2 regions of the Paenibacillus sp. UNC217MF genome follow, and region 1 is predicted to be linked to the other one. Evidence: a T-box and tRNA genes for the amino acid it is inferred to sense, from the RefSeq annotation. Region 1 holds a T-box; the other holds one or more tRNA genes.

Region 1 (15,477 bases):
GGCTCGCTCGTACGGCAACGACAATGCACGCTAAGTCGTTCGTTCAACATGCATTACGAATGATGGAATGAGGGAACAACCTCCGGCAGGGGAAGTGAAGATAGATGATTTCATATGGGCGTGTAGCGGAGGTTTATGACCGCTTAATGGAGGACATGCCATACGACCAGTGGGTGTCATTTGCTCGGCAGGCTTGGGAACGATTTGGAAGCGGCCAGGTTCGTTCCATCGTTGACCTTGGCTGTGGAACCGGGAGTACGGCATTGCCACTGGCGAAGCTCGGTTATGATGTAATCGGCATCGATATTTCAGAATCGATGCTGTCAATTGCGAGCAGCAAGGGAATAGAGGCTGGACCGCTGAAGGGCGACGTGCGTTGGGTGAATCAAGATATGTGCGATTGGGCCATGCCTGGAGAAGCGGATGCCGTCGTTTCGTTCTGTGACAGCTTGAACTATGTGACAGAAGAGGGCGACGTGAAGCGTGCTTTTCAAGCTACCTATAACAACTTGAGATCTGGCGGCGTTTTCTTGTTCGATGTGCTTCATGTCCGTCAATTCGAACATTATGCGGAGACCCAGCCTTTTGCCTATGATGATGAAGATATCTCTTACATTTGGTTTTCGGATTATGATGAAGAACGCCAGGAGATTGAGCACCAGCTGACCTTGTTCGTTCGTCAGCAGTCTGGAGGCTTGTACGAGCGTATTGACGAGGAGCATGTTGAACGCGCCTATGATCCAGACTGGTTAGAACGTATGCTGAAAGAAGCTGGTTTCGATCATGTCGAGCAATTTGCGGACTTTGAATGGCAGTCGCCGGACGAAGAGTCGCGCCGAATCTTTTTTGTTGCAGTGAAGCCATAAAGATAGATGTGCATAGTTTCTGAAGATGCATGTGATATGCACATTGATCCGTCGTGAGATGTAGAATTCGGTGTTACTTTCTCAATTCAAGGCGAATGAACAAGAAAGATTTGGAGTTGCATGGCGATCATTGACAATAAGAAAATTTTTCATTATGATATAGCTACTTGCATCTATTTGGATGCATCATAATCATATTCAAGCTGAATAGGTAGAATGGAAAGACTTCGAAGAGGAATAGTACCTCAGGTCCCATCTTCAGAGAGCCGGCGGTTGGTGCAAGCCGGTGATGGTGCAGAAGCGAACTCACCTCAGAGTCGCGCAGCAGAATCAGGAGCGGTAAGCTGCGACGTATTGCCAGCGTTAATGGTGTAAAGGGAGTGGATAGCAAAGCATGCTGTCCGCTAACTAGGGTGGTACCACGGGAATAATGCCTCTCGTCCCTAGCGATTATCGCTAAGGATGGGAGGCTTTTTTAATCACATTTATTCATTGCCACAAGTATGACGGACATGCGCGAGCAGCCGTCTGGGCATCGTAGGAGGAGTAAGCATGAGTCAAGAAGCGAAGCAGCCGCACGGTTACGTGCCGCAGCAGATCGAGCCGAAATGGCAATCCTATTGGGATGAACATAAGACATTTGCAACGACAGAAGATGAGAACAAGCCAAATTTCTATGCACTGGATATGTTCCCATATCCATCTGGCGCCGGACTTCATGTAGGACACCCGGAAGGATATACGGCTACAGATATCATGTCTCGTTACAAGCGCATGCAAGGATACAATGTCCTTCATCCGATGGCATGGGACGCATTCGGCCTTCCAGCTGAGCAATATGCGATCGATACGGGACAGCATCCGCGTGAATTCACGGTGAAGAATATCGACAACTTCCGTCGTCAGATCAAGTCCTTGGGCTTCTCTTATGATTGGGATCGTGAGTTCAGCACAACTGATCCGGAATATTACAAGTGGACGCAGTGGATCTTTATTCAGTTGTACAAGAGAGGACTCGCTTACGTTGCAGAAGTTCCTGTTAACTGGTGTCCAGCCCTCGGTACAGTACTTGCGAATGAGGAAGTCATCGATGGCCGTTCGGAGCGTGGTAACCACCCAGTTATTCGTAAGCCAATGCGTCAGTGGGTATTGAAGATTACGGAGTATGCAGAGCGTTTGTTGCAAGATCTGGATGAGCTTGACTGGCCGGAGAGCTTGAAAGACATGCAGCGCAATTGGATTGGGAAGTCCAAGGGAGCTGAAGTTCGCTTTGTAATCGACGGTCACGAAGAGGAACTGGTTGTTTTTACAACTCGTCCAGATACGCTGTTCGGTGCAACTTACTGTGTCATGGCTCCTGAGCATGAGCTTGTCGAACGCATCACGACGGCTGAACAGCAAGCTGCTGTGAAGGCATATCAAGAGCAGGCGGCACGCAAGAGCGATCTGGAGCGTACGGATTTGGCGAAGGATAAGACGGGTGTATTCACAGGCAGCTATGCGGTGAACCCGGCGAATGGAGCGAAGCTTCCAATCTGGATTGCGGATTATGTGCTTGCTGGATACGGTACAGGTGCAATTATGGCTGTTCCTGGACATGATCAGCGCGACTGGGAATTCGCGAAGCAATTTGACCTGCCGATCATCGAAGTGATTGAAGGCGGCAATGTACAGGAAGAAGTATATTCCGGCGATGGAGCTCATGTGAATTCAGAATTCCTGAACGGAATGGACAATGCGGCTGCAATGGCGCGCATGATTGAATGGCTTGAAGCTGAAGGCAAGGGCGAAGGCAAGGTAACGTATCGCCTGCGCGACTGGTTGTTCAGCCGTCAACGCTACTGGGGAGAGCCGATTCCAATTCTTCATCTGGAAGACGGAACAATGAAGCCTGTACCGGAATCCGAACTTCCGCTTACACTGCCGGATGTCGATCAGATTCGTCCATCAGGAACTGGAGAATCTCCGCTTGCGAATGTAGACGAATGGGTGAACACAGTTGATCCAGAGACGGGCATGAAAGCTCGCCGTGAAACGAATACAATGCCGCAATGGGCGGGAAGCAGCTGGTACTACCTGCGCTACATCGATCCGCACAATAACGATGAAATCTGCTCCAAAGAGAAGCAAAAGAAATGGCTTCCAGTTGATTTGTACATTGGCGGCGTTGAGCATGCGGTTCTTCACTTGCTGTATGCGCGCTTCTGGCACAAGGTATTGTTCGACCTTGGTGTCGTAGATACGAAGGAGCCATTCCAGAAGCTTGTTAACCAAGGGATGATCCTTGGTACAAATGGCGAGAAAATGTCTAAGTCCCGCGGCAATGTCATCAATCCAGATGATATTGTGAACGAGTTCGGCGGAGATACGCTGCGCATCTATGAAATGTTCATGGGTCCACTGGAAGCGACGAAGCCATGGAACACGAATGGTGTAGAAGGAAGCTACCGATTCTTGAGCCGCATCTGGCGCTTGTTCATTAACGAGGAGACAGGAGCCCTGAACAGCAAGATTGCTGACGGAACGGATGGAGCAGATCCGGCCTTCGTTCGTACATGGCACAAGACCATCAAGAAGGTGACGGAAGACATAGAAGGATTCCGCTTCAATACAGCAATCAGTCAATTGATGATCTTCATCAATGAGGCGTATAAGACAGAGGTTCTTCCACGCCAAGCAATGGAGAACTTCGTTCAATTGCTGGCACCGCTCGCGCCACATATCGCGGAAGAATTGTGGCAGCGTCTTGGCTACCAAGAGTCGATTACGTACGCTGCGTGGCCGACTTATGATGAGTCGCTTACAGTTGATGCGGAAGCAGAAATTGTTATTCAAGTGAATGGCAAGATTGTATGCCGTGCAAATGTAGCAGCAGATGCTGACGAAGAAGCAATGCAGCAAAAAGCGATGTCCCTCGCGAACGTTCAGGATGCCATCGCTGGCAAGACGGTTCGCAAAGTCATCGCAGTAAAAGGCAGACTTGTTAACATTGTGGTCGGTTAAGTTCTTCGCCAAATAGTTGGGATTCGACCTTGTGTAGATCCTCCTCATATTTGGCATGGGTGACTTGAATGAGCTGCTGGAATACCCCATCCAGCTCACCATCCAACAGACGGAGCGCCTCGGCGGTAATGCCGCCGGGGACTGCTACCCGCTGTCTCAAGTGCTCCAGGCTGAATCCTCCCTCCGTTAGCAGCTTGCCAGTACCAAGCAGCATCTCACTGGCCAGGCGCTCTGCCTCATTCCTTTCGATTCCTGTAACTTCAACTGCAGCCTCTATCCATTTCTGCACGAAAAAGGCGATAAATGCCGGCCCACAGCTTGAGATATCCGAAGTGATGCGCGTATACTGCTCGGATACCTGAACTGGACGACTTATGGACATCATCAACTGTTCCAATAGTAGCCTGTCTTCTGTTTGAATTCTGCTTCCATACATACATAAGGATGCTCCACTCCATACATAATTCGTAACACTTGGTATAATTTTTGCTATCTTGCAGGACAGCTGCCGCTCCAAATGGCTAATGAGCACTGGACTCGTTATCGATACAACGATGAGAGAAGGCTTTACATATTGTGCGATTTCGTTCAGAACGGCTTTGAATTCTGAAGGCTTCACACATAAAAAGACGATATCGCTTTCTTGTACAGTTTCTACATTGCTGCTGGCCAATTGCAGCCCAGGATATTGCGCAGCCAGCTGTTGAACCTTATTCCTCGTGCGATTGCTCGCGATAAGCTGAGATGGTTCCAATGCACCTGATTGAATAAGTGCTTCAATGATTGTAGACCCCATGCTTCCCGTACCTATAAACCCGACTTTCAAGTACGTTCCCTCCCTTTGCTTCTGCCTATTCCGCTGTTGTCGTAGGACGTGATTATGTTCACTTCGTATTCATTTGTGATGAACACAAGTTTATCAAGCTTATTGATCCATATGATGACATGGTTGACCATTATGCCGTCATTCGCTGACGAAGGGTGTGGTGACATGAGAGAAGGAATGAGGAAGACCAGAGCATTGCCAATGCGATGGCTAATTGCAATGAGTCTAGCAGTAATCGGTGTTGCAATCTGTATGTGGATATGGGTGAAGCCGCAAGGGTCACTGCAAGCAGGGACTTGGACGGATTTGAATGATGAGATTGATTCGATAATGACTGCTGAAGGGAAGGAAGCCCAGATCACGGAATCGAAGATGTCTTCGAAGTCGACTCCCGCCGCGGAACAACATGCACAGAACAAGCAGCAGTCTTCCGTATCGACAGTAGCCCATAAGGATGATGGTGCTGATGCGGGAAAGGGAGGACAATCGGAGGCCGCTAGTTTACTTCCTTCAACGGATGTCCTTAAGACGGAGAAGGAGCATTCCAGTGCGTCTGGGAACAAGGGAGCTAAGGGAGCTGTATCCCAACTTCTTAACATTAATGAAGCTGATGCATCTGCACTGGTGACACTTCCAGGTATTGGCCCGAGTAAAGCGAAAGCAATCATTGAATATCGCGAGAAGAAGGGGGCCTTCCGCCACGTTGACGATCTCATGAAGGTGAAGGGAATCGGCAAGAAGATGATGGCCAAGATCCGGGATCAGGTACGTGTGGAATAAAATGCGTGAAATGTGCAACATTGTGATGTCTTTAGTTGCATGAATGCGCAGGCCTGCTTACAATAAGGATAACATACACAACATAGACAAAGGCAGAAGAATGGGGATTGGAGTTATGACAACGACTATGCGCAAAGACTGGGATACGTATTTTATGGATATTGCCTATATGGTGTCTACTCGCTCGCGCTGTCCAAGGCGGCATGTGGGCGCTGTGCTCGTACAGGGCAAGAAGCTGCTTGGTACCGCTTATAATGGCGCTCCGATGGGGATTCCTGACTGCAGTGAGGCTGGCTGCATGATCGCAGAACAATATGAGAAAGTTGTCGTAGACGGCGAAGCGCAGATGGTTAAGAAGCAGCGCTGCATTCGCACGATCCATGCAGAACAGAATTTGCTGCTATTCACGGATCGGAATGATAGAGAGGGATCTACGGTATACGTGACGGATCAGCCTTGCTGGACATGTGCCAATATGCTCGCCAACAGTGGTGTTGTCGAGATCGTATATCACCGTCCTTATTTGAAGGACAGCGATAAAGTGGCTGCGATGATGGAGCATAAAGGAATTGTGTTCCGTCAACTTGATCATTATCATCCGCCGGCAGAGTCGGTAATGGATGAAGTTAGCGAATAAATGATAAATGTATCGTTGTGAATAGGGATGAGGAAGAACCTCTGTGCTCAAGCAGCACTGTTCGTTTCGTATTTAAATGCGAAGAGCAGTGCTTGCGAGTATAGAGGTTTTTTGTATATGGGCAGGGGGGATGATATGCTGGCACGTCGACCGTTGGTTGTGGCTGCCTGTATGATTGCCGGAGGCTTCCATCTAAGCGCAGTCCTCCCGAATGGAGAAGCTTGGATTGCAGCTCTCGGGATTGTGCTGGTATTGCCGCTTTGTGTCTTAGGAGGCTGGTGCAGACGTATGCAAGCAGTCTTGTATGCGCTGCTGCTGCTTATGGCTCTACTCTACTATCAATTGACGGTGAAGAGTGGAGATAGTGTCTGGTCGGATGAGGGGGTTAGTTCTTATGTAGAGCAGGTACAAGAATTGAACGGAGAATGGGAAGGGGTGATCCTAACCTCGCCGGAGTTGGACGGAGATCGGATGCAGTTCCAATTCGGAGTTACAGGCTGGAGAACTCCAGAAATGAAGCAAATGGAAAGTGTACGGGAGACGCTGTTAGTTCAAATCAAGCTATCTAGTAAGCAGGAACTGCAACAGGTGCATCAATGGAACCGAGGGCAATTGGTGCGTATACAAGGTAAGCTTGAGATCCCCGGTGATGCGGGGAACTTTGGCGGATTCAGCTACAGAGAATATTTACATAATTTACAAATCGACTGGTTGTTAAGGGTGTCGGGTTTACAGCATATGACCTCGCAAATAGCACTTGAGACGACCTCTTCCTATGCACCTACTATCATGTGGAATCGAATGCTGGCATATGTGGATCAAGGCAGGGAGCGTCTGGCGGCGATATTGGAGCATATGTACAAGCAGCCCCATAGCGGCTATATGCAAGGGCTTATCCTGGGAACACGGGGAGATATGGATCCGGATATTTATCAACAGTTCTCGCAGTTGGGACTTACCCATATACTCGCCATATCTGGATTGCACGTAGGTGTACTTATCGGAGCTCTATTGTATCTCTTCCGATTGCTGCGCATGACGAAGGAGACGGGCATATCGATCACGATGGGGTTCATCCCGATGTATGTATTGTTGACGGGGGCGTCGCCATCGGTTATTCGTGCAGGTATGATGGCTTTCCTAGCCCTTTATGGGGCAAAGAGAGGCTGGTTGAAGGATGGGCTGCATCTTCTGGCAGCTGCCTTCATTTTCATGGCGGTATGGCAGCCTCGTTATGTACTGCAGGTCGGATTTCAATTGTCTTTTATTGTCACGGCTGGGCTGATTTTATTTGTTCCCCTCGCTATGAGGCTAATGGCTTCTTTGCCGCGGACATTGGCCAGTTCGCTCTCGGTTACACTGGTTGCACAAGCTGTTTCGCTGCCTCTTACTGTCTATTACTTTAATCAATTTTCGCTGTTGTCCTTTTTGGCTAATTTTGTTATTGTCCCCCTCGTCAGCGTTGTTGTGCTGCCAATTGGCTCAGTATCGTTGATTGTCGGTTCACTATATGAACCTGCGGCAGTACCGATCGTTTGGCTTGTTGAACGGTTGAATGAGGTTACGTTCCAACTAGTGTATTGGCTGGCACAAATGGAAGGTGCTACGATCATATGGCCGACCCCTCCATTATGGTGGATCGCTCTTTACTATCTCGGATTCGCCTTGGCGCTGACTTCTGTTCGGCGTTGGTGGGATGCGAGGCAGATTAACCGCAGAGAAAGAGATCGAGGGCATAATTTGAACCATGCTGATGATACACAACCGCTCGATTTTATCCAGATCCCGGCAGGCGGATATCGATATAGAGGAGCAATTGCGCTTGCAGCCGCTTGCTTGCTTGGGTTCATCGTGCTGCAAGGATATTCCATGGGGCGTTCGAATGATGCAGTTGTTAGTTTTATCGACGTCGGTCAGGGTGACAGCATCTTAATCTCAACGGCTTCGGGCAAACACATGCTTATTGATGGCGGGGGTACTGTGAATTTTCGCAAGCCAGAAGATCGCTGGAGGGAACGCAGAGTGCCCTTTGAGGTAGGGGAGAAGGTAGTTGTTCCGTTGTTGAAGCAGAGAGGCATCAGAGAATTGGATGCTGTTCTGTTAACGCATGCCGATCAAGACCATGCTGGGGGATTGCAAGCTGTACTGAAGCATATCCCGGTGAAGCAGTTCATTATGAACGGGACATGGAAGTATTCCGCCTCGATGAACAGTCTATACCGCACTGCGATTGATCAAGGGATCCCTATTCGCAAATGGGAAGCAGGCCAGCGATGGGAGCTAGATTCGTGGAGCTCCTTAGAGGTGATGTATCCTTATCCTTCGACGGATGGTTCTACCCTTTACTTTCAAGACAATCAGAACGAGGCCTCCCTTGTCGTCCAATTGACACTTACCCATCCAACAAGTAGGAAGCAGGCGGTATTCATGCTTACAGGAGATCTGGAAGCCGATGGCGAGAGGCAGATGCTCGAGCGTGTTGCATTGCAGCAATCGAAGTCTATCGACGTCTTGAAGGTGGCTCACCACGGAAGCAAAACCTCTACTACACCTGAATGGCTTGAGCAATGGAAGCCCCAGATAGGGGTCATATCGGCAGGGCGCAATAATCGATATGGACACCCTCATCCGAAGGTGCTGGATACACTGCATGATGCGAAGGTTCCTGTGAAACGAACAGATATGGAAGGGGAGATCCAATTCAAGCTGACGCCTAGTGGTTTGAAGGTGAGGGCGAAGCGTGATAGGATACATTTATAGAATGGAGCAGACAGCACGTCATGCGACGTGCTCTTTTCCTGTTTCTTTCTTCTATTTTTTAAGTTTCGTGACAATTTGATATGCTTTTCAGGGTGTTTTTTGCTATGCTAATGTTGAATTATTGATGGGAATTTCAAGTATTAAAATTAATCTACAAATTGGTAACGATCATCTGCAACCATTTCAGACGTTCTCACGTCAATGGATATGCAAGAGAGGGGGATCAAGGTGGTAGAGCCAGGACTCATTCGATCCGCTCAGTCTGGCGATAGAGACGCGCTTATCACTCTTTTGCGGGAAATCGAACAATATGTGTATCGAACTGCTTATTACATACTGAATAATGAGCAGGATGCACTGGACGCGTCCCAAGAGGCCTTAATCCGGATATATACTAAAATTCAATCGTATGAGGAGAAAGCACAGTTCAAGACTTGGGTACAGCGCATCGTGACGAATATTTGCATCGACAAATTCCGCCGCACGAAGCCGACTGTATCGATAGAGGAGCATAATCTCACATTCCTTGGCAATGAAAGCGTAGAGAGGGATGTCCTATCCTCCCATGCAGCGCAGGATATACGAGAAGCGATTGATCAACTGCCGGAACATCACCGTGCTGTCGTTGTTCTTCGCTACTTGCAAGATTTCTCGTATAACGAAATTGCTGATAGCTTGAACTTGCCTCTCAATACGGTGAAATCATATCTATTCCGCGCCAGACAACAGCTGCAGACTATGCTGCAAGATTACGAGAAAGGTGGTGTGCGAGGATGAACTGTTCAGAGGTGATGGAACTTATGCAGCGGAAATTGGATGGAGACTTGAATGATTCGGAACAGCACCTTCTGACTGAGCATATTAACCATTGCCCCGCCTGCAGTGAGATGGCTAGGCGATTGGAACGACTCCATACGGAATTAGTTCAGCTGCCTAAGGTCGAGCCGAAATTCAGCCTAGTTGATGCGATTATGCCAGCGCTGGATATCATTGATCGAGATGAGCAGCTAGCTGCGGTCGAACCAAATGCAGAAGCATATCCGCAAGAGGCTGTGTCAGCAGGCCATGCAGCGACTGGATCGCCTATCGAGCCGCGTATCGTCAAGGGAACTGCGACGCCTCAATCAACTCAGCAACGTTGGTTCGAACGAATCCGCTGGCGTGCGACCAGCGCTGTCATCGCAGCAGGGCTTGTGCTTGGTCTATTTATTGTCAACTTCAAGCCGCCTACAGAGGAACAGGCTGGCGAGTTTAGTGAGCTTAGGAACGAGCAGCTCATGAAGACCGAGACTGCAGACAAATCCGATAGTTCTCAAGTTACGAAATCCGAATCTAGCTCTCCGATGAAGGAAAAACCGTCGAATAACGATCCACAGAACAATTCAACCGAACCTTCTTCATATGCGACAACAGAGGAAACGGGAGAAGCGGATAAGGAGAAGTCTACTCAAGATAGACAGAAGGAAATGAAAGACTCATCCCAACAGAAGATCGGCATTCCGACACCGAAGGATGTGGAGAAGAAAGAAAGCACTTCTCATCCTAAGAAGGATCAGGAGACAGTTTCAGCAGATCGTTCTGTGGCAGGTGGACAGACGCGAACAAGACCGGATGCAGACAAACAGCCGCCAAATCAAGATGGGCAGAAACAAGATGCGAAGAAGGATCCACAGCAGAAGGATACAGAACAGGTTCTGGCAGAAGAGCCGCCGAAAGAGCCTCAGAAGGATGGAAGCGATAAGATGCCAGAACAGAAGGAAATTAATTCCTTTGTTGGCCCTTCTATTACATCTGTAGCCGAAGCGACGGCACCGAACGGTAGCCTTATGGCGACATGGGACAATGGACAGCTGCTGCTCTATAAGCTAAATGGTCAGGAGCGAACGAAGCTGCAGACGATTGCTGTAGCAGAGAAGCCATCTGAGCTGATTTGGTCGGCAGACAGCTCGAAGCTGACAGTTGTCGCATCCGGAGAGGATGGGAAGTCGAGTAAGCTCCAGTATGAACTGAAGAATGATGCGCTCGAGCCGATTGTGGACGCAGGCAATCCAGCGGAGAAAGAAGTCATTCAAGGAACAATTCAACAATCGAAATAAAAAGGGCTTACATGCAGGGCTATCATGCACACATTGTTACGTCCTTGCGTATAGTATGGTATCAAGAAGACAGAATGCTTTCCCGTACGTCGAATGACCATTTGTGCGGAGTTTCTAGAGCTTCGTGGCAAATGTTTATTATAGATGTTAGGGGACAAAGGGACTCGCGCAACAGTGATGTTGTGCCAGTCCCTTTGTTTTTGTGTCAAAGTCTGCTATGATGAGGTTCGTTATATCGTAAGGGGAGGCTAGCAATTTGGTAGATATTAAAGCAGCCGTCAAGGAAATTAAGCGCGGCTTTCCGCGCCCTATCTATATTCTGTACGGTACTGAAAAATATCGGATTCAGGAGTTCGTACAATTCTTAATAGAGCATGCAGTCGGTGAAGATAATCGTGAATTAGCAATTATGAAGATGGATACTTCGGAACACCCGGTTGAGGCAGTCGTTGCAGAGGCGGAGACGATGCCGTTTCTAGTTCCACGCAAATGTATTCTGGTGAAGGATTCGACAGTATTCGCATCTGGGAAGGATGGCAAGATTGAGCATCAGACGGAGCGATTGCTTGAGTATATGGATAATCCAATGGACACGAGCATTGTTGTATTTCTCGTGCAGGCGGACAAGCTGGATGAACGGAAGAAGACGGTTAAGAAAGCCAAGACAGCTGGAGCAGTGCTTCCTTTCCTGCCGCTTAGCGCAGACGAGCTGACGATGTGGGTTCGCAAGGAAGCGGAGAAGCATGAGTGCTCGATCGAGGATGAGGCTATCCGTGCAATTCTGAACAGTGCAGGGACGAATTTGCAGACATTGTCGGCTGAAATTGAGAAGTGCTGTCTGTTCACAGGGAGAGGCGGAACGGTTGTGGTAGAGACCATCCACTCCTTGATTGCCAAGAACACAGAACAGAATGTATTTCAGCTTGTTGAAGATATTATCAAACGGCGAGCGGATCAGGCGCTCGATACTCTGCACGAATTGTTGAAGCAGAAAGAAGAGCCTATTAAGATTATGGCGCTTATCGTACGGCAATTGCGGATTATGGTACAGGTGAAGGAATTGACGAGCCGCAGCTTCAGTCAGCAGCAAGCAGCTTCCCAACTTGGGCTGCATCCATACGCCGTCAAAATGGCTTACGAGCAAGCGCGTGACTATGATGGAAATAAGCTGACGCAATGGATAGCGGAGGCGGCAGAACTCGACTATGAAATGAAGTCAGGCCGAGTAGAGAAGGTACTAGGCTTGGAGCTCTTCATTATGCGGATGTCTAAAGGAATAGCAAGAATACAAAAAGAAACCAGAAGATGAACGCCGAGGCGTTCATCTTCTGGTTTCTTCGCTTCTAGCTAAGTATGAAAAGGCTCCAGCTTACGCTTGTGCAAGCAGAGCGTTCAATTTCGTCGCCAAGCGAGACTTTTTGCGGGCAGCCGCGTTTTTGTGTACCAAGCCTTTTGTCACTGCTTTGTCCAATTTCTTGGAAGCCAAAGCGACAGCAGATTTAGCTGTTTCTGCTTCGTTGTTCGCCAAAGCAGTGTCAGCAGCTTTAACAGCTGTGCGAAGTGCTGATTTTTGGGAAGCGTTCAACAGACGGCGCTTGTCGTTTGTTTTAACGCGTTTAACAGCGGATTTAATGTTTGGCATTGATTTCACCTCCGTTGCATCGTAGTGCGACAACAGAATCCAATTCCCTCGTTCTTAAGAAAAATAGATTCACAACTTAAAGTATTCTATCACGCCACAACTTAAAAAGCAATACATTTACCATGTTGGTATCGGAATACACGAACGATGGATAAGGAACGTTCAAAGCTCTGTCACGGTTGGCTTTAGCTTACATCATGATTCGTATAAGAAATGCGTCTGTGCGCAAAATATACGTTAGAAAATGATGTGCGTAGCGGGAGGCGTTTACCATGACAGCAGATTTGAAATCTTATTCAGTTCGAACCGACTTAGCATTAGAATCGAGAGAAATTGCTCAGCCGGACAGTGCAATTCCAATACCTGGGGTATCCGAAGAAGTGGAGGATGTTCGCGGGATTAAAGTAACGAAGATTCATGTTCAGACCGAGGAAGGATCACGAGCCATTGGCCGTCTCCCAGGACGATATATTACGATTGAAGTACCGGGTTTGCGGCGCAAGGATAGTCAGCTGCAGGATCGAGTGGCAACCAAATTCGCACAGTTGTTCGAAGGGTTCTTGGCAGAGGTCGGGGTGAATCAAGACTCCAAGGCGCTCATTGTTGGTCTAGGCAACTGGAATGTCACGCCGGATGCGCTTGGCCCTCTTGTCGTTGAGAACGTACTTGTTACTCGGCATTACTTCGAAATTATGCCGGATCAAGTAAGTCCCGGATACCGAGAGGTAAGTGCAGTTGCACCTGGAGTACTTGGAGTAACAGGGATTGAATCAAGCGAAATTGTACAGGGAATTGTAGAACGGACGAAGCCTGATGTTATCATTGCGATAGATGCATTGGCGTCCAAGGCGCTCGAGCGAGTGAACACGACCATCCAAATTGCAGATATCGGTATCCATCCAGGTTCCGGTGTAGGTAATAAGCGCCGTGGATTGACGAAGGACATTCTTGGCATACCGTGTATAGCAATAGGGGTGCCAACGGTCTGCTATGCATCCACGATTGTGAATAATGCAATTGATTATATGAAGGAGCATTTCAAGCAGGAAACGAATCAGACGAGAGAAATCCTTGGCATGCTGGACGATATTAACGAACAGGAACGGTTAATGCTTGTCAAGGAAGTACTGGAGCCGCTAGGCCATGATTTGGTCGTTACGCCGAAGGAAGTGGACGAATTCATGGAGGATATGGCGAATATTATTGCGAGTGGGTTGAATGCTGCACTGCATGATGCAGTCGATACGGAGAATGTGAATGCGTATACGCATTAAGTCGTCGATACAAGTATGACGTGGTTATGCAATGGAATAACGCCACGACTATAACGAAAAAGATCGAGTTCTGGCCTGCTCAGTGTGCCTGCACTCGATCTTTTCGCTTGTTCTCTGACGATCCTATTCGTTGTTCTCTTTCTATGAAGAAACGATATCTCATTTCATAGAAGTTGCCTATATAAGGGAATAAGTGATCATTCGTAAGTGCTTACTTCGTTGCGACGGCGCTTTGGCCTGTAATCGTTTGTCCGTACACAGGGTCAATCCCGCCTTCAAAACGAATGCGGATCGACATGCCCTCTTCAAATTGTGGTGTATCAGACACTTGGAAATGAATGTGCGGTTCGCTTGAATTGCCTGAATTGCCGCACTCTCCTAGCAGCTGGCCTTGCTTGACAACGTCGCCCTTTTTGACAACAACACTGCCTTTTTTGAAATGAGCAAGCATGCTGTATTCCCCGTTTCCATGATCAATGACCACGTAATTCCCCGCCATTTCTTTCTCATTCATGACGCCAACAGGACTATTGTCTGCAACATTGTTCTCAACCCGGACGACTGTTCCGTCTCGCGGAGCTACGACTGGTTGGCCAAATGCGTAGTAGCTTTCATTTTTCGTCGGATCGCCTTTGTAGCTGAATCCATCACGCTCCATAATCAGATCATAGGCATACCGCTGTACTAATGATTCGTAATGATAGTTCAAGAACTCGTTATTGCCGCCCCAGAATACAAACCATTGTCCCACAAATGGTGGCTTATAAGCTTGTTTGGTTGGATGAAGATCAGACTCCCATTTGTGAAGCGGGTACATCTGTAATGTTACGATCTGATTGCCCGCTATTCCTGTTTGAACTCCTCGCAGTCCAGTTGCATCTGTCCACACATAGGATTCAATACCGCTGAAGCTCTTGTGGGCGACAAGGGTTGGACGCTCGCCCTCTTTCCATAGTGCTTGAAGCAGCTTTGGTAGGTAACCTTCCGGTATTGCTTCTTTCAGTTCCTTGGACAAATAGCGGTACAATTGCGAGTCATTTCGTTCTTGGATCCATGTTGAGACCAGTTCAGGTGTTAGTTTATTAGCTGTTTCTGGTTGTACGGATACGATCTGTCCAGTTACGGACTTCTCAATCTCGGCTGTACCTCCTGTTTTTTGTTCAGCTTGTGCAGGCAATGCTACAATCAGGCTCGTTGCGATGCAGGCGGTCAATAAAGCAATTTTTCGTTGAGGTACTCTCATCGTTTTCATCCTCCCTATTTTAAAAAAATTAAGCTCGCCTTTTATTGCTATTGTAAAATGCAAAGCTGAACAGAAAGAAAACAGGAGCTCATTAGTTTCTTAATTTTAAAGCCATTCTGCCTAAAGAGTTAAGGTTGCGTTAAGAAAGCGGTGCTAAAGGGGACAGAACGGTGTGATACAATGGGCACAAAAGTAGGATAGAAATATAAATCTCACAGTGAATGGGAGATGGAGGATATGAATTTGCAAGAGGCACGCATTCTCATCGTTGAGGATGAACTCGCGCTAAGCAAGATGGTTCAAGCAGTGCTGCAAAAGGAAGGCATGGAATACATAACTTGTGTCTCGAC
Region 2 (15,165 bases), on a different contig from region 1:
ACGCCTGCTGTAAAGGTAACATGCTGTGTCTTATGGCGCTTGTTATACATCGCTGTCAACACGCCCAGCGCACCGCCAAGCCAAGCTGACAAGAACAGCTTCCGCTCTGGAATACGGCGGCGATGCCTCTGTGCCCGCTGCTTATCCACAACCATCATTTGATATCCAACTACATTTATGATGAGCAAATAAATGAATACGATCCAAGTCCAATCTTTCATCCTATGTAACAGCCCCTTTCTCTCCCTATTATACAATGAGGCTATTCCAAAAGTATCGTGATTGGTCGCATTCACCGGCTCAGATTCCATACTCAGACGTTCTTTTTACCCGGGTACAGGCAACATTCGCGGATCCTAATGTGCTTCTGCTTCATTCACGCAACATAACCGTTCACGATACCGTTAATGAGTACGAAGGAGTTGAGGCTGCCATATGCAAAAGCTACTTGCCATTTTCACTATCTCATGCATGATGCTTATACTGACAGCTTGCTGCACGAGTGAACAAACGGAGACGAGCGCAAGCTGGCCCTACAACAATATGATCATCTTCCACGGGAATCGATATGTTGGCAGTGATGATCAGGTTCAACAGATCGATAAGCTGTTGGGAGAAATCCAATCATCCTCAAATCGGGAGGAAGACTCAAGTCGAGATAGCTTCTCTAACACTTACCCCGTAGGAACAAAGCTGTATAAAATAAAAGAAATTAATGAAGAAACAGCAATCGCTGTTGAGGTGAAGAAGAACCTCTTTATTAAGGCTGGTAGGAAAGAGAATTAAATACCTTTCAAATCCTCTTTGCTAACGAGCGCCTTGCTTTTCTGATTCTGGTACATCTCCATATTTCCATCTTGGAGCGTCTGGTTCGTTACCTTCATGAAAATCGAGGTATCCTCATTCACGACACGATAGGTTCCATCTTCATTTTGCTTCAAGAACAGAATCGATTGATCACCTTGCTTTAGTGGAGTCGTATCGTCGGAAACTACAATGGCCTCCCGGTCGCGTCCGCCCATCTGTAGTACATTGATCGTACTATTTCTGAGAGAAGCATTCCCTTTGATTACCTCTGATATCTGGAACTCGGATTCTGTCCGGTACGTTTCAGGCGCCCCGCTCCCTGACTTGCGAACTCCGTTCTCCTGCACTACCTGTCCTTCTACGATTGCATCAACAGCGTTGGCGAGTGCTGTATAGTCTCTGTACCCATAAGCCCAACTAGCGTCAATATGCACAACGGGAGTCGATGGATTCGCTTGCGATAAAGCAATCGTCCCGTATTTCTTCTTAACCGTGTCCTTATCAGCAGATGTTGGGGATGTATTGGTTCTAGCAAGCGATCCATCAGACCAGAAGGTAAAAGATTTCATGACCGACGGTTCGCTGTCATTATGTGCAAGGCCCAATGCATGCCCTAATTCATGTGTGGCAACTCCCTCCGTAATAGAAGGGGAATATCGACTTTGGGTTGTGTAGTATTCATTTACCCAAGCACGCGTTTTGGAGGCAATCCCATTCGAATATGTAGTGTAGCAAATTCCATCCCAATCATTATCTTTCGTTGGCGATACCTTCTGATTTCCTGCCCGAAAATCATATTTCGTGCCTGTCCCCATTGTAACACTGCCTGTCCCGCTCCACCGACTTGCTCCTGTATTCCAAATGCCTTTATAGAAGCTATTGGAACCATCATTGTAGAACTGGATAGAGCTTGAGCTGAACTTCCATGGATTCTCAGGAGTCGCTGCCTGAGCAGTTCCCATAAGTGCAAAGACAAGAACCATAGACATAGCCGTACTTAGTAATTTCTTTTTCAACCTTTATTCCTCCCTGCTCATTTTCATACATCATCTTATTTTCCTGTAAAAGATTTCATAGGCGCCGATTCATATATATGTCTCATTCCTGTAAAAATTGCTTTTGCACGAAAATTAATCACGTCATTCAGCGCTTCCATGAGTAAAAATAAAAAAAGCACACCTGCCGCAGCTCATCCGAGCTTGATCAAGTGTGCCTTTTCTTTCTTTATTTCCCTTTACTGTGGACAACGACACCAATCGGAGTCTTCAGCGCTGCTTGGCGCTCTGCCTCTGTCATCCAGCCTAAATCCTTCATACGTTTCAATACAACATGCTGACGCTGGAGGGCCAGCTTCATATTCTTCGACGGGGAATAGCGCTCAGGTGCCTTAAGCAATCCAACGAGAATCGCTGCTTCTGCCTTGTTAACCGTAGGAAGATCGCCATTGACTCGTGTCGTCTTGCCGAAATAATAGCGTGCTGCATTCTCGATGCCATATTGTCCATGTCCGAAATATACTTTATTCAGGTACATTTCCAAAATCTCTTGCTTGCTAAAATTCCACTCCAGATTGGCCGCTATCGCCATCTCCTTCATTTTGCGGGAAAATGTCTTATCATGCGTTAAGAACAAGTTGCGCGCCAGCTGCATCGTAATCGTACTGCCGCCCTGTGCCTTCTGCTGCTTCGTCACATTTATCCAGACTGACCGCGCCAGCCCGATCGGATCAATGCCGGGATGAAGCTTGAAGCGATGATCCTCAATGGCCATCAGTTCCTGCGGTATAAAGGAAGCCATATGCTCCAGTTGAACCAAATGCTGTCCCTTGGCTGTAGTCGCTTCTTGTGCAATCTGCTCACGGAACGTTATGAGCTTGCCTTGATCAATCCAGGCCGTCCCTGTTGCCGCCATCCCTACCCACCCAATAATCGGGGTAAGAATTGCAATGATCAAGCTATATATGACCCAACGCTTCCACTTCATTCGGTGTGGCGTATGGGCAGGTTGTGCTATCGTTTCCGTTTGTTCATGTATCATAGTTGTTTCTTTCTTCGTAGGACGATGAGGCTCATCTTGGGACGCACTCGGTACCTTGCGATGTGCTATTGTTTCCTGAGCAGGCAGAGGCATAAATACCGATGCTTGAACCAGATGTCCTTTTCTTTGTTTTTTCATTCGTAACCGCCTCCCCTTCTTATATGTAAGAGCTATTATTCATTTTGAAACATAACCCCTTACGTACAGTGTATACGTTGACCTCATGCCATGACATCGAATTGACTTGCAGCCAGCTTACAATGATGAAAGAAAAGGTGAAAGTAAAGCAGAAAACGCCTTTTCTATGAATAGAAGACGAGTGAGTCACAAAAAATGTTGTTGGTATATTTTCCTTGTTGCAAATCATGTCGAAAGTATGTTAAATTAAGATTCTGTTGAGCAATCAATATGGCGGTCGTGGCGAAGTGGTTAACGCATCGGATTGTGGCTCCGACACTCGAGGGTTCGATTCCCTTCGATCGCCCCATATCATTTTGCCGATGTGGTGGAATTGGCAGACACGCCGCACTCAAAATGCGGTGCCGAGAGGCTTGCCGGTTCGAGTCCGGCCATCGGTATACGACAAAAAAAGAGTTATCAAATCGCGCTAAGCGATTCGATAACTCTTTTTTTATACACATTCACTTCATTTTTCCATTAGCATTCTATCTCCAGCAAACATATAAACTACGTTTTTATCAGCATCCAATGCAACTGACATTTTTGTCTCCTTATTTTGAATAAAATAGAAATCACGCGCTGATTTATCCCATTTCACTTCAAGTCCCTGAATGTCCATATGGAACAATTTTTTGGCAATCGGCGCAGCTATTTCTTTCACTTCTTTTTCTGTTACTGCCGTGTCTGCTTGTTTTCGCGCAACGTCATATACATACTCTGTCTTTCCTGTTTTTGCTTCGACCGCCAGAGTAATATGATCACCTTTGAGCTTCCATATATCACCTTTAGCGCCAGCATAATAACCAAGCTCTGCTTTCTTCACCTCAAATTCCTGATCGAGAGCTGTTTTCACTGCATCCGCTGCCGTTTTGAGTAATTTCGGTTCTAGCTCGTTCTTGTCTACTTGAATAACGGCTGCTCCAATATAATTTTTATTCTTCGATTGCCCAGGTGGATATTTCATCCAAGAAATCATGAAGTCTTTTCCCTCTAATATATAAAAGGTTTGTGAAACCTTTCCTTTGTCATAGCTTTGAGTGATTTGAACCTCTTTATGAAATGCATAGGCTTTCTTGGCGTACATCCCTTTCAACTTGTTCAGCAGTTCCTTTTGATCATCCTTGCTCACTTTATCAAGCGTTTGAATCCCCTTAATATTGATCAGTTCTCCTGTACTTGGCTTAAAATCTACTTTGTATAATTCGTCTGCCGAAGGAACCGTTGCCAGATCAAATGGATGTTTAAAGGCCTTCTCGAACTTCAACTTTATCTCTTTCCCTGCAAATTGATTCACGGCCTTTTGCAGATTGGCAGCAACCTTTTTATCAACTTGAATACTGCTGCCCGATGCTTGTTCTTGCTTTTTGCCTCCTGCTGCTTCGGCTCCTGCAAAGGTCGGGCCCGCAAGTGTAACGAACATACTGGATACGAGCATCGTTGCTAAAATTGCTTTTTTTAGATTCATATTATCTTCTCCTTTGTATTAAGGTTTAATCTCTTTCTAAATCCTCCAGAAGCATTCTCACTCCAGAAAACATATAAACTACGTTTTTATCGGCATCCAATGCAACGGTCATTTTCGTATCTTTCTTTTGATTGAAGATGAAATCTCCTGCAGAGCCGTCCCATTTTACTTCAAGCCCCTGAATGTCCAAATTGAACAACTTCTTTGCAATTGGCGCGACTATTTCTTTCACTTCTTTTTCCGTAATCTCTTTGTTCGTCATCAATTGTTTTCGCGAAATATCATAAATATATTCGGTTTCCCCTGTCTTTGCGTCCAAAGACAGCGTAATATTACCACCTTTAAGCTTCCATGTACTTTTTTTATTCGTACCTCCAACCCAAGCCTTCGTCACATCAAAATTATGGCCTAAAGCCGTTTTTACTGCCTCAGCTGCCTTTTCCAGGAGCTTTGGATCAAGCTCGCTCTTGGCAACTTCGATTTGGGCTCCAACATGAATCTTTGTCGGCCATCCCGGATAATTTTTCATTAGTATGGCAGAGAATCCTTTCCCGTTTAACGCATACATGCTAAAAGGTGTCTTTGCTTCTACATCGTTAAGATCGACATGAACTTCTTTATCAAATGAATAGTCTTTCTTTGGGTATAATCCTTTTAACACTTTAAGGACTTCGCTCAGATCCTCCTTACTGATTTTATCGATGCTTTGATAGCCTCTAACCGTAATAATTTCTCCAGTTTTTTCCTTGAAGTTCACACTATATTTTCCATCTACCGACTTAACCTGCACCAGATCGCTGATAGGTTGGGAAGCGTCCTGCAAATTCAGCTTAATTTCTTTGCCCGCAAATTGTTTTACTGCCTTCTCCAGCTTGGCAGCCAGCTTCTGATCGATTTGAATCGTCTTACTATTCGATTGCTGCTGTTCGTACTGTTGCGCTGTCCCGGCACCCGCAGGAATCGGCCCTGCCAAGGTAACCAACATACTGGATACGAGCAAGGATGCTAGAGCTGCTTTCTTCAAATTCATACTAAACCCCTCCTATGTTTCACCCTACTTTTGAAGTTTTTGAACGTTTTTTATCAGTAAAATGGTGATCACCTACAATGTATAACAATTTCACTCCTCTCATTTGTGACATCATCTCTACTATTCTGAATGAAAATGGTTTCAAATAAAAAAATCCACCGACGCAAAGAAGCCAGTGGATTATTCGATACGGAGTCAAAATATAATGAATATGGTTCGTTTGCAGACGCTTATTGGGGTTTCACTTCCAAATCCGCTGCATACCTAATGATCCCAGGAGCAGCAGCTCTTCCGACTCGAATGTACACGACCTTTTTATTTGCATCCAATGCCGCTCTTACATTCATGCCATTTTTCTTGGTGAAAGCAAAATCCCTTTCTGTTCCATCCCATTTCACGCTATATCCATTCATGTCGATATTAAATACTTTCTTCACTATTGGGGCGACCGCTTCTCTCGCCTCTTTTTCGGAAATGCCTTTATTTTCGCGTACTTGTTTTCCAAGCTCATTGTAGATACTATTGATTTTCCCTGTATTGGGATCTGCATAAATCGTAACTTTGCCATCATGGAACACCCATGTTATATTGGGTTTATTCTTTGAGATAATTGGCGATAAATCGACGCGAAGCTGAGCAGTCGTCATTTCAAACTTATTTGTAGAAACAGTTTGAGCAGCATCAACAACTGTTTTCAGCAGTTTCGGATCAAGCTCTTTCTTATCAAAGTCAATCGTGATATGACCGATATGTTCTGGTATGCCATCTAATTTGTGTAAGGAAGCGGAGAAATCCTTTCCTTTCAATTCGTACGTCTTCTCCTCTCTAACCTCTGCTTTTGACGTTTTTGAGAGTTTCTCATCCGTAAATTGGTGAATCACCTCAACTTCATTATCAAATGCATACTTCTTCTTTGGATATATCGCTTTCAACCACTTTAATACGTCTTCCTGTTCCTGCTTGCTGATTTGGTCAATAGTAGCGGTTTTGCCGCTTACCGTCCAGATAACCCCTGTATCATAATCAAATTGTAATGAATATTTACCATCTACAGATCGCACTTCTGTTATTTTAGATGCATTCTTATTATTGAAATCGAGCTTACCTACCTTTTGCAATTGCACGTCTTCTCCGGCAAATAATTTTACCGCTTGATTCAGCTTTTCCGTCCACTTCGGATCTATTTGAATTGTCCAGCGATCCAATTGCTGCTCTTGCGCAGCCCCTGCTCCTGCAGGAATTGGATCTGCCACGGCAACCAACATACTGGATACAAGCATTGATGCTAGAATTGCTTTTTTGATATTCATTTTATTTCCCCCTATGTATGATTGTATGGATATTTATCTCTCAAATTACGCTATGCAATTCAATAACTCTTTCATATTCAAACCTTCCCTATTCAGAACCCACTTAATGCTCTGACACCTGATGTTAAGAACACTATGTTCTTATTGGCGTCCAGTGCTACTCTCAATACGGGTTGTTTGTCTTTAATGAAGTAGTAATTTTTAAAGGTGCTGTCCCACTTCACTTCTAAATCCGCAATGTCCATATTGAATAATTCCTTAGCAAGCGGAGCAACCGCTTCTTTGGCATCCTTTTCCGTAATCCCCTTGTTGGTCGTTACCGTTTTACGTGTTTTATGAAATACGTTAGTGACCTTTCCCTCCTCCATTTCAAGCGATATGTCCTTATCTTCAAGTGTCCATGTAAAGCGTCTTAGGTCAGCGGATGTAACTTCCAAATCATGATTGAATACTGTTTTTATTGCTCCGATTGCCGTTTCCAACAACTTCGGGTCGAGCTCTTCCTTGGTGAAGTTTATTGTAAACGCACTAACTGCATCTTTCGGCATTTTAGCAGTATTCTCTTTGAAGAAATATACCTCAAAGTCCTTCCCTGTCAGCTTATACGACAAACTTACACCTAGCTTTTCTTTATCACCATCATACCCTCGCTGCATAATCACTTCTTTAGCATAGACATATGTTTTATTGGCATATGCCCCTTTCAACACTTTCAGGACTTTCGCCTGATCCTCTTTACTAATTTTATCAATTGTGACCTTTTCTTCAATCTGCCATATCCGACCATTTCCAACATTAAAGCAGATAGCGTATTTTCCGTCTACGGATTCAACCTTTGCACCATCATGAGAGGATTCTATCTTCTCGCCGACACTCTTCAGCTTAATCTCTTTCCCTGCATATTGTTTGATTGCTTTTTGCAGCTTGGCGGCCAGCTTCTGATCGATTTGAACCTTCTTGTTATCTGTTTGCTTTTGCTCTTGTGCAGCCGCGGCGCCTGTTGGAATCGGGCCTGCCACAGTAACCAACATACTGGCTACGATCATAGATGCTAGAATTGCTTTTTTTAGATTCATAGTAATCCTCCTATGTATTAATACATGAGTACTCTCTTCATGCCAACATTGAACAATTAGATTCAACTTAATTCGCTTATTGCTCCTACTTGGTTTCCCGCAATTGGTCTATTATTTCTTGCCCCTTGATTTGAAGCTCGGCAACCGCATTGTCCAGCGATTTCTCTTGGTTAATTAAGGATTTCAGCGCATCCGACAATAACGAATCGAATTCAGCTTGGAACCCTGGTGGAATACTTTTTTTATCTGACACACTGCTAGCTTCCATTGGCTTCAGGAGGTAAAAAGCCTCCGTGTCCCGCCCCCTAAAATCCTTGAAATAGTCTGATCGCGTAGGCAGCGTATCGTTCATTGCCTTCCCAGCAACTTGCGCCATTTCCGGCCCGTTCACGAATTTGACGAACTCCCAAGCTGCCCGCTTGTTCGGAGAATCCGCAGATATGGCATAGATCTCTGACAATTTCACGTAAGCCGATTCATCGGGCTTAGCAGGATTAACAGGCGCGGCCGCGATGCCCCAGTCGATCTCCGGTGTCTTTGAGTAGTAGGGAATATCCCGTAAAAAGGACGCAAACCATGGCGCTTGGATCGTCATGGCCGCTTGACCCATGTAGAATAACTCGTTTGATCGGCTGTACTGTTTCAAGTAGTCTCTATGTTTCTCAAAGTCAGTATCATCGTATCCATCAAGTACTTCTCCTTCCTCCATTGGTGGAGGAGCATAGGCTGCATGATTGCGGACGGCATCCGCCGTCATCTTCATTGCTTCCTTCCAACCATCCGAATCGATCAACAGCTTGCCTGACTTCGCATCAACGAGCTTAAGTGCCGATGCAGCGGCGATATCATACATCAAACTTGCCGGCCCTCTCGTTTGATACAATCCAAAAACTTGCTTCTTTCCTGATTCGACGCTCGAAAATCTCGCTGCCAGATCAATAAGCTCCTTCCACGTCATTTTCCCGTTTGGCGGCTCGATTTGATGCTTCTTGAACAAGTTGCGATTATAATAGATGACATTCGTTTCGAAGGAAGGAGTGAGCCCGTACAGCTTCCCATTCCCTTTTGCACGCAGCCTGTCGATAAGACCAGGCATGAATCCGTCCAAATTGTATTGATCCTGGCTGATGGCCGGCTCTATATCATACAACCTTCCTTCTTGAGCGAAGGCCTCAAACATGCTTTCATTCAAAAACAGCACATCCGGCTTAACTTTATCGAGCAGCTTTTTCTTTTCCTCAGTCAAATTGAATGCCTCGTTTTTTTCGGCTTCGTCAAACAATTCTGCTTCACTGATAACCTCAATATCGATGTCGGGGTTCATCATCTTAAAGAAGTTCCCATAGTCACTATAAAACCGATCTTCATCTTGATAGACAACCCTGATCTTCCCTTTACCGTCTTTTAATGGCGCTAGCTCTAACCGTTCTCCGAAGCAGCCGCTTAAGAGAGACATGATCGTCAGCAGCATAATTACGGTCTTCCCACTCTTTAACACGTTTCTACACTCCCTATTTCCCTTTATCCTTGTTTGCAGATTCTCGCACTTTTAAGAGCAGTTCCTGCGCTTTTACCTCCAACGCGGCAGCTGCTTCATCAACTGACTTCTCGTTCGCAACTACGGCCAACAGCTCCTCACGAAGCGGTTTATAAAATAATCTGAGGAACTCGAATGGAAGACTTTCATAAAGGCTGCTCTCCTGCCTGATCTTCGGTATATAAAATGCATCCGTACTCCTGCCCTTTATATCCTTCATATAACCGTTACGTGAAGGAAGCTTACCTTCCAATGTCCTCGAACGGGCCTGCGCCATCTCCGGGCCATTCACAAATTTGACGAATTCCCAAGCCGCCCGCTTGTTGACTGAGTCGGCCGCAATTGCGTAGATGGGAGAAAAGGTAATGGATGAAGAATCCATTGCAGGATCTACCGGAGCCGTAACTACATTCCAATCTTGCTTGGTCAATACAAGCTCCCTAGTTTTGTAAGCGCTGCCTATCCCCATAGCAACTTGATCTCTAAGTTCTTGTGTGTAAATTTGGCCTTCAGGATGCAAAAATAAAGATTTGCTGCGTACAGCATCCGTTACCTGCTTGATGGCTTTTTTCCAGCCATCTGAGTTCAGAAGCACCTTCTCTCCCTTCGGGTCGAGCAGCTTCAATCCGGAGGAATCGGCAATTTTGTACAAAGTGGATCCTATATCCCCATGCCATTCATAGAACCCGTACACCTTATTGTCTCCGCTTCCGATATTGGCAAATCTCGCTGACAAATCAAACATTTCCTGCCAGGTCATATTGTTCTTCGGCGGTTCGATTTGATGCTCCTTGAACAACGCTGCGTTATAGTACAAAACTTCCCTATCCACATAAGGAGCAAGCCCATATAGCTTGCCGTTGCCTAAGCTTTTAATTCTGTCGATCAGCCCTGGCAAAAAGCCCTTCATATCATAGTCGTCCTGCCGGATCATTTCTTCCAATTCGTATAACCTGCCAGCTTCAGCAAATGATTGAAACGTTTTCGCATCACCCAGCTTTATTACGTCTGCACCGGAGTTCTCCAACAGCTTTTTTATTTCCGTATCCCAATCCTCTGCACGAATCGTTTTCCCTAGATTTTGAAGCACCTGAGTCTCGGGGATAACCTCGACCTCAATCTGCGGATATTTCATATGAAAATACTTCCCGTAGTCGTGGTAAAAGGCTTCCTCATCCTGATAGATCACCTTGATTTTGCTTGCTTGCAAGGGCTCCAACACTTCCTTCTTGCCAAAGCAGCCGCTCATTAAGGAAACGATAGTTAGCAGCAAGATCACAATTTTCCATCTATTATGCATAGTTCTAGCTCCCTTTTTATTCAAGCACAGTTTGCAATTGACCCTAACATCTAATTCCCCACCATTAACCCTGGGCCATTTGATACGATATACACGGGTTTCTTATCAGCATCTAACGCTGCTTTCAATACCGCTTTTTTGTCTTTAATGAAGTAATAATCTTTAAATTTGTTGTCCCACTTCGCTTCCAATCCCGAAATATCGATATTGAATAATTCCTTGGCAAGCGGAGCGACCACTTCCTTTGCATCTTTTTCCGTAATCTCTTGGTTGGTCGTTACCTTTTTTCTTTTTTTATGAGATACATTCAAGACCTTTCCTTCTTTTTTGTCTAGCTCAAGCGATACATCGTTATCCTTAAGTAATAACATTTGAACCTTATCCCCATTAGAATGAAGTTGGGCATCTGTTATTTCAAAATCATGATCAAATGCCGTCTTTATCGCTTTTGCTGCCATTTCCAACGATTTCGAATCGAGATCCTCCTTGGCAAGCTTTATTGCAACTCTACTAACAAAACCTGGCCCCCCATATATCGCCCAACTTGCTTCAAAGTCCTTCCCTGTCAACTGATACAAAGAATAGTCATCTTTTAGTTTTTCTTTTTTCCCATCATACAGCCGATGCAGAATCACTTCTTTATCAAGAACGTACGTTTTCTTTGCGTATGCCCCTTTCAGCGCTTTTAGGACCTTCTCCTGAGCCTCTTTGCTGATTTTATCGAGTGGAATCATTCCGTCCAACGACCATACTTCACCTTTTTTATAATTAAAGTAGACGACGTACTTTCCATCTACCGATGTAACCTTCGCCTCTGAATCATTTATAGATTCGGCAGCCTCCTGCAGCTTAATCTCTTTCCCCGCAAATTGCTTTACCGCTTTCTGCAGCTTGGCAGCCATCGTTTTGTCAATCTGAAGCTTCTTATTATCCGCTTGCTTCTGCCCTTGCGCAGCCTCGGCTCCAACAGGAATTGGCGCCGCCACGGCAACTAACATACTCGATACGATCATAGACGCTAGAATTGCTTTTTTCATGTTCATTTTATTTCCTCCTTTAATGGAACACTTGATAGCTATAATGCTAATGAATGGAATAGAACTTAACCACGAAACTTTATATGAATAAAAATTAAGAGAACATTAATGTTTGGACAGAAGTAACGGAGCATATTAAAAAAAGCACCCTTTCGGATGCTTCAAATGGATGATTTTCACTTACCTTTTTGCATTATTCTTCATCTAGTCTGCTTGCAACAGGGTCTTCCCCTCCAAAAAGTGCATTTGCCCCGGATTTAAGGTACACTACCTTTTTATTGGCATCTAATGCCACTCTTACTCTGGTTTCTTGATCTTTAACGAAGCAGTAGTCTTGATATAAGCTATCCCACTTTACTTCGTATCCCGTTATATCGATACTGAATAATTCCTTGGCGAGCGGAGCGGCCACCTCTTTTGCCTCTTTTGCCGTAATCGTCTGGCTCGTCGTCACCTTTTTGCGCGTATTATGGAATAAGTTAGTTGCCTTCCCGCTCTGTTCATCTACGTAAAGAGTAGAGCTGCCGTCCTTTAATTCCCATGCGTTTTTTTTAGTATTACTAACAAGATAAGCCTCTGTTATGTTAAATTGATGATCTAACGCCGTTTTCACCGATTCCTCCGCCGTTGTCAACAGCTTCGCTTCAAGCTCTTCCTTAGCAAATTCGATCCGGGCTTGATTAATATAATCTTTTAGATCCGGATCATTTTTAACGAGTGATGCATTAAAATCTTTCCCCTTCAAATAGTAAGTAGAATTTTGGCTGAACTGTTCCTTTTTATCTTCATAGTAACGTTCCAGGAGCACTTCTTTATCAAAAGCATATGTTTTCCCCGAATACATTTTTTTCAACAATTTCAGAACATCGTCCTGATCCTTTTTGCTGATTTTGTCGATCGTTGTTTTTCCGGTCAACGTCCATACTTGTCCTGTTTTATGATCAAAAAATAGTTGATAGACCCCGTCTACGGATTGAACCCTCGCCATCGTGTCAGTCGAACGAACTAGTTCGCCAACATTTTGCAGCTTGACATCTTTGCCGGCAAATTTTTGTACAGCCTTTTGCAGCTTGGCAGCAACCTTTTTATCAATTTGAACACTGCTGCTTGATGCTTGCTCTTGTTTCTTTCCTCCTGCTGCTTCGGCTCCTACAAAAGTCGGGCCCGCCAGCGTAACCAACAAACTGGATACGATCATGGATGCTACAACTGCTTTTTTCAAATTCATACTAAACCCTCCAATGTTTTATATTCTCATGGTGTACCACTGGTATATTCACCTACAATATATAACAATATCAATTCGCTCATTTGTGACATCATCTCTACTATTCTTTCCATAGAAGTGTGCTTTGCAGCGGGCTGTTCCGATATTCCGGTTTTAACTTTTGTCTTGCCTCATCAGCAGTCTTATAAATATATCCTTTCTGGGCAGGAGATGCTTTCGAAGCACTTATATATTGTCTCCTATGCGAATATCCAAATGTAAAAGAGTTATCAAATTGCGCCATGCAATTCAATAACTCTTTAATGTCCAAACTCGCCCTATTCAGAATCCGTATAATGCTCCGACACCAGCTATTATGGACACTACGTTCTTATTAGCGTCCAGTGCTGCCCTCAGAACCGGTTTTTTGTCTTTGAAGAAGTAGTAATTTTCATATTCGCTGACCCACTTCACTTCCAATTGCGCAATATCCATATTGAATAATTCCTTGGCAAGCGGTGCAACCACGTCTTTAGCCTCTTTTTCCGTAATTTCTTTATTAGTCGTTACCGCTTTACGCGTTTTATGAGATACCTTAGTGAGTTCTCCCCTCTCCATCTCGACCAATACATCTTTATCCTCAAGCATCCATCTAATGCCATTAGTTAGCTGAGCGTTTGTAACCATCAAATCATGATTGAATGCCGTTTTTGTCGCTTTTACTGCCGTTTCCAGGAGCTTCGGATCGAGCTCTTCCTTGGTAAACTGTATCTTAAAACCACCAACAGTACCTTTTAGCTCTTTAGCGGAATTTTCCTTTGCAAAGGAAACATCAAAATCTTTCCCTGTCAACGTATACGACAAATTCGCACCTAGTTTTTCTTTTTCGCCATCATAGCCTCGCTGCATGATCACTTCTTTGTTAAAGGCATATGTTTTATTTGCATATGCTTTTTTTAACACTGTCAAGATTTTCTCCTGATCCTCTTTACTGATTTTATCGATTGTGACCTTTTCATCAATCTCCCATATTTTACCGTTATCAATGATAAAGCGGATAGCATATTTTCCGTCTACGGAATCAACCTTGGCACTTGGAGAGAATTCTATCTTCTCACCGAAATTCTTCAGCTTGATCTCTTTCCCTGCATATATTTTGATAGCTTTTTGCAGCTTGGCGGACAGCTTCTGGTCGATTTGAACCTTCTTATTATCCGCTTGCTTCTGCTCTTGCGCAGCCGCGGCCCCTGCAGGAATCGGGCCTGCCACGGCAACTAACATACTCGATACGATCATAGACGCTAGAATTGCTTTTTTTATATTCATAGTTAACCTCCTAGGTATTCCTTCTGTTTATTAAGCATCTAACGAAAATTAGAATTTATGTATTTCATTTGAGCCTGTATATTTAGTCCGATAACGTCTAATGCCCCCCCAATAATGCTGTGCCACCCGATATGAGGTACACCACGTTCTTATCGGCATCCAATGCTGCCCTCAATACCATTTCTTTGCCTTTAACGAAGCAATAATCTTTAAATAGGTTGTCCCACTTTACTTCTAATCCCGAAATGTCGATATTGAATAATTCCTTGGCAAGCGGAGCGACCACTGCCTTTGCATCTTTTGTCGTAATCTCTTGGTCGGTCATTACCTTTTTTCTTGTATGATGAAATACATTCAAGACCTTTCCCTTTTTTGCTTCCATCTCAAGTGATACATCATTATCCTTAAGTGACAACATATGATAGTTGTCTCCGTTAGAACTAAGAGACCCCTCTGTTACATTCAAATCATGATCGAAAGCCGCATTTATCGCCTTTGCTGCCGTTTCCAGCGACTTTGAATCGAGCTCTTCCTTGGCTAACTTTATCGAAAGACTGACATACTCTACTGGCGTCTCTCCCCGCTTATCCTTGGACAGAAGTGCTTCAAAATCTTTCCCTGTCAATTCATACGATAAATAATGATCTTGCAGTTTTCCTTTTTTATCGTCATAGCGCCTCTTCATGACCGCTTCTCTATCAAAGACGTATGTTTTCTTTGCGTATGCTCCTTTCAGCATTTTCAGGGCCTTTTCCTGATCCTGTTTGCTGATTGTATCAATTGGAATCGTTCCATTGATCTCCCATACTTCTCCTTTTTGATAATCGAAGTGGACTGCGTACTTTCCATCTGT

Evidence for each region. A T-box is a leader RNA that pairs with one kind of tRNA and senses whether it is charged. The one in region 1 lies ahead of leuS (leucine--tRNA ligase), so its partner is inferred to be a tRNA-Leu.
Region 2: it encodes a tRNA-Leu, which carries the amino acid that the T-box ahead of leuS (leucine--tRNA ligase) is inferred to sense. The anticodon was not compared.

The regions. Positions count from the first base shown of each region.
Region 1 covers NZ_JMLT01000003.1:473,035-488,511, reverse strand. The annotation lists gene BP95_RS0102360 (CvfB family protein) at 1-34, shown strand, start outside; gene BP95_RS0102355 (class I SAM-dependent DNA methyltransferase) at 105-866, shown strand; T-box leader at 1,085-1,314, shown strand; gene leuS (leucine--tRNA ligase) at 1,419-3,869, shown strand; gene comER (late competence protein ComER) at 3,850-4,695, opposite strand; gene BP95_RS31710 (ComEA family DNA-binding protein) at 4,897-5,475, shown strand; gene BP95_RS0102335 (deoxycytidylate deaminase) at 5,591-6,112, shown strand; gene BP95_RS0102330 (ComEC/Rec2 family competence protein) at 6,248-8,872, shown strand; gene BP95_RS0102325 (RNA polymerase sigma factor) at 9,101-9,649, shown strand; gene BP95_RS0102320 (anti-sigma factor family protein) at 9,646-10,968, shown strand; gene holA (DNA polymerase III subunit delta) at 11,225-12,277, shown strand; gene rpsT (30S ribosomal protein S20) at 12,338-12,610, opposite strand; gene gpr (GPR endopeptidase) at 12,883-13,884, shown strand; gene BP95_RS0102300 (M23 family metallopeptidase) at 14,096-15,127, opposite strand; gene BP95_RS0102295 (response regulator transcription factor) at 15,365-15,477, shown strand, end outside.
Region 2 covers NZ_JMLT01000020.1:83,718-98,882, forward strand. The annotation lists gene BP95_RS0112500 (DUF1294 domain-containing protein) at 1-221, opposite strand, end outside; gene BP95_RS30250 (hypothetical protein) at 436-786, shown strand; gene BP95_RS33070 (matrixin family metalloprotease) at 783-1,823, opposite strand; gene BP95_RS30255 (transglycosylase domain-containing protein) at 2,032-2,982, opposite strand; tRNA gene BP95_RS0112520 (tRNA-His) at 3,256-3,331, shown strand; tRNA gene BP95_RS0112525 (tRNA-Leu) at 3,341-3,422, shown strand; gene BP95_RS0112530 (hypothetical protein) at 3,491-4,489, opposite strand; gene BP95_RS0112535 (hypothetical protein) at 4,515-5,519, opposite strand; gene BP95_RS30260 (hypothetical protein) at 5,750-6,829, opposite strand; gene BP95_RS0112545 (hypothetical protein) at 6,922-7,905, opposite strand; gene BP95_RS0112550 (ABC transporter substrate-binding protein) at 7,991-9,403, opposite strand; gene BP95_RS0112555 (ABC transporter substrate-binding protein) at 9,417-10,742, opposite strand; gene BP95_RS0112560 (hypothetical protein) at 10,793-11,785, opposite strand; gene BP95_RS0112565 (hypothetical protein) at 11,973-13,007, opposite strand; gene BP95_RS0112570 (hypothetical protein) at 13,329-14,312, opposite strand; gene BP95_RS0112575 (hypothetical protein) at 14,410-15,165, opposite strand, start outside.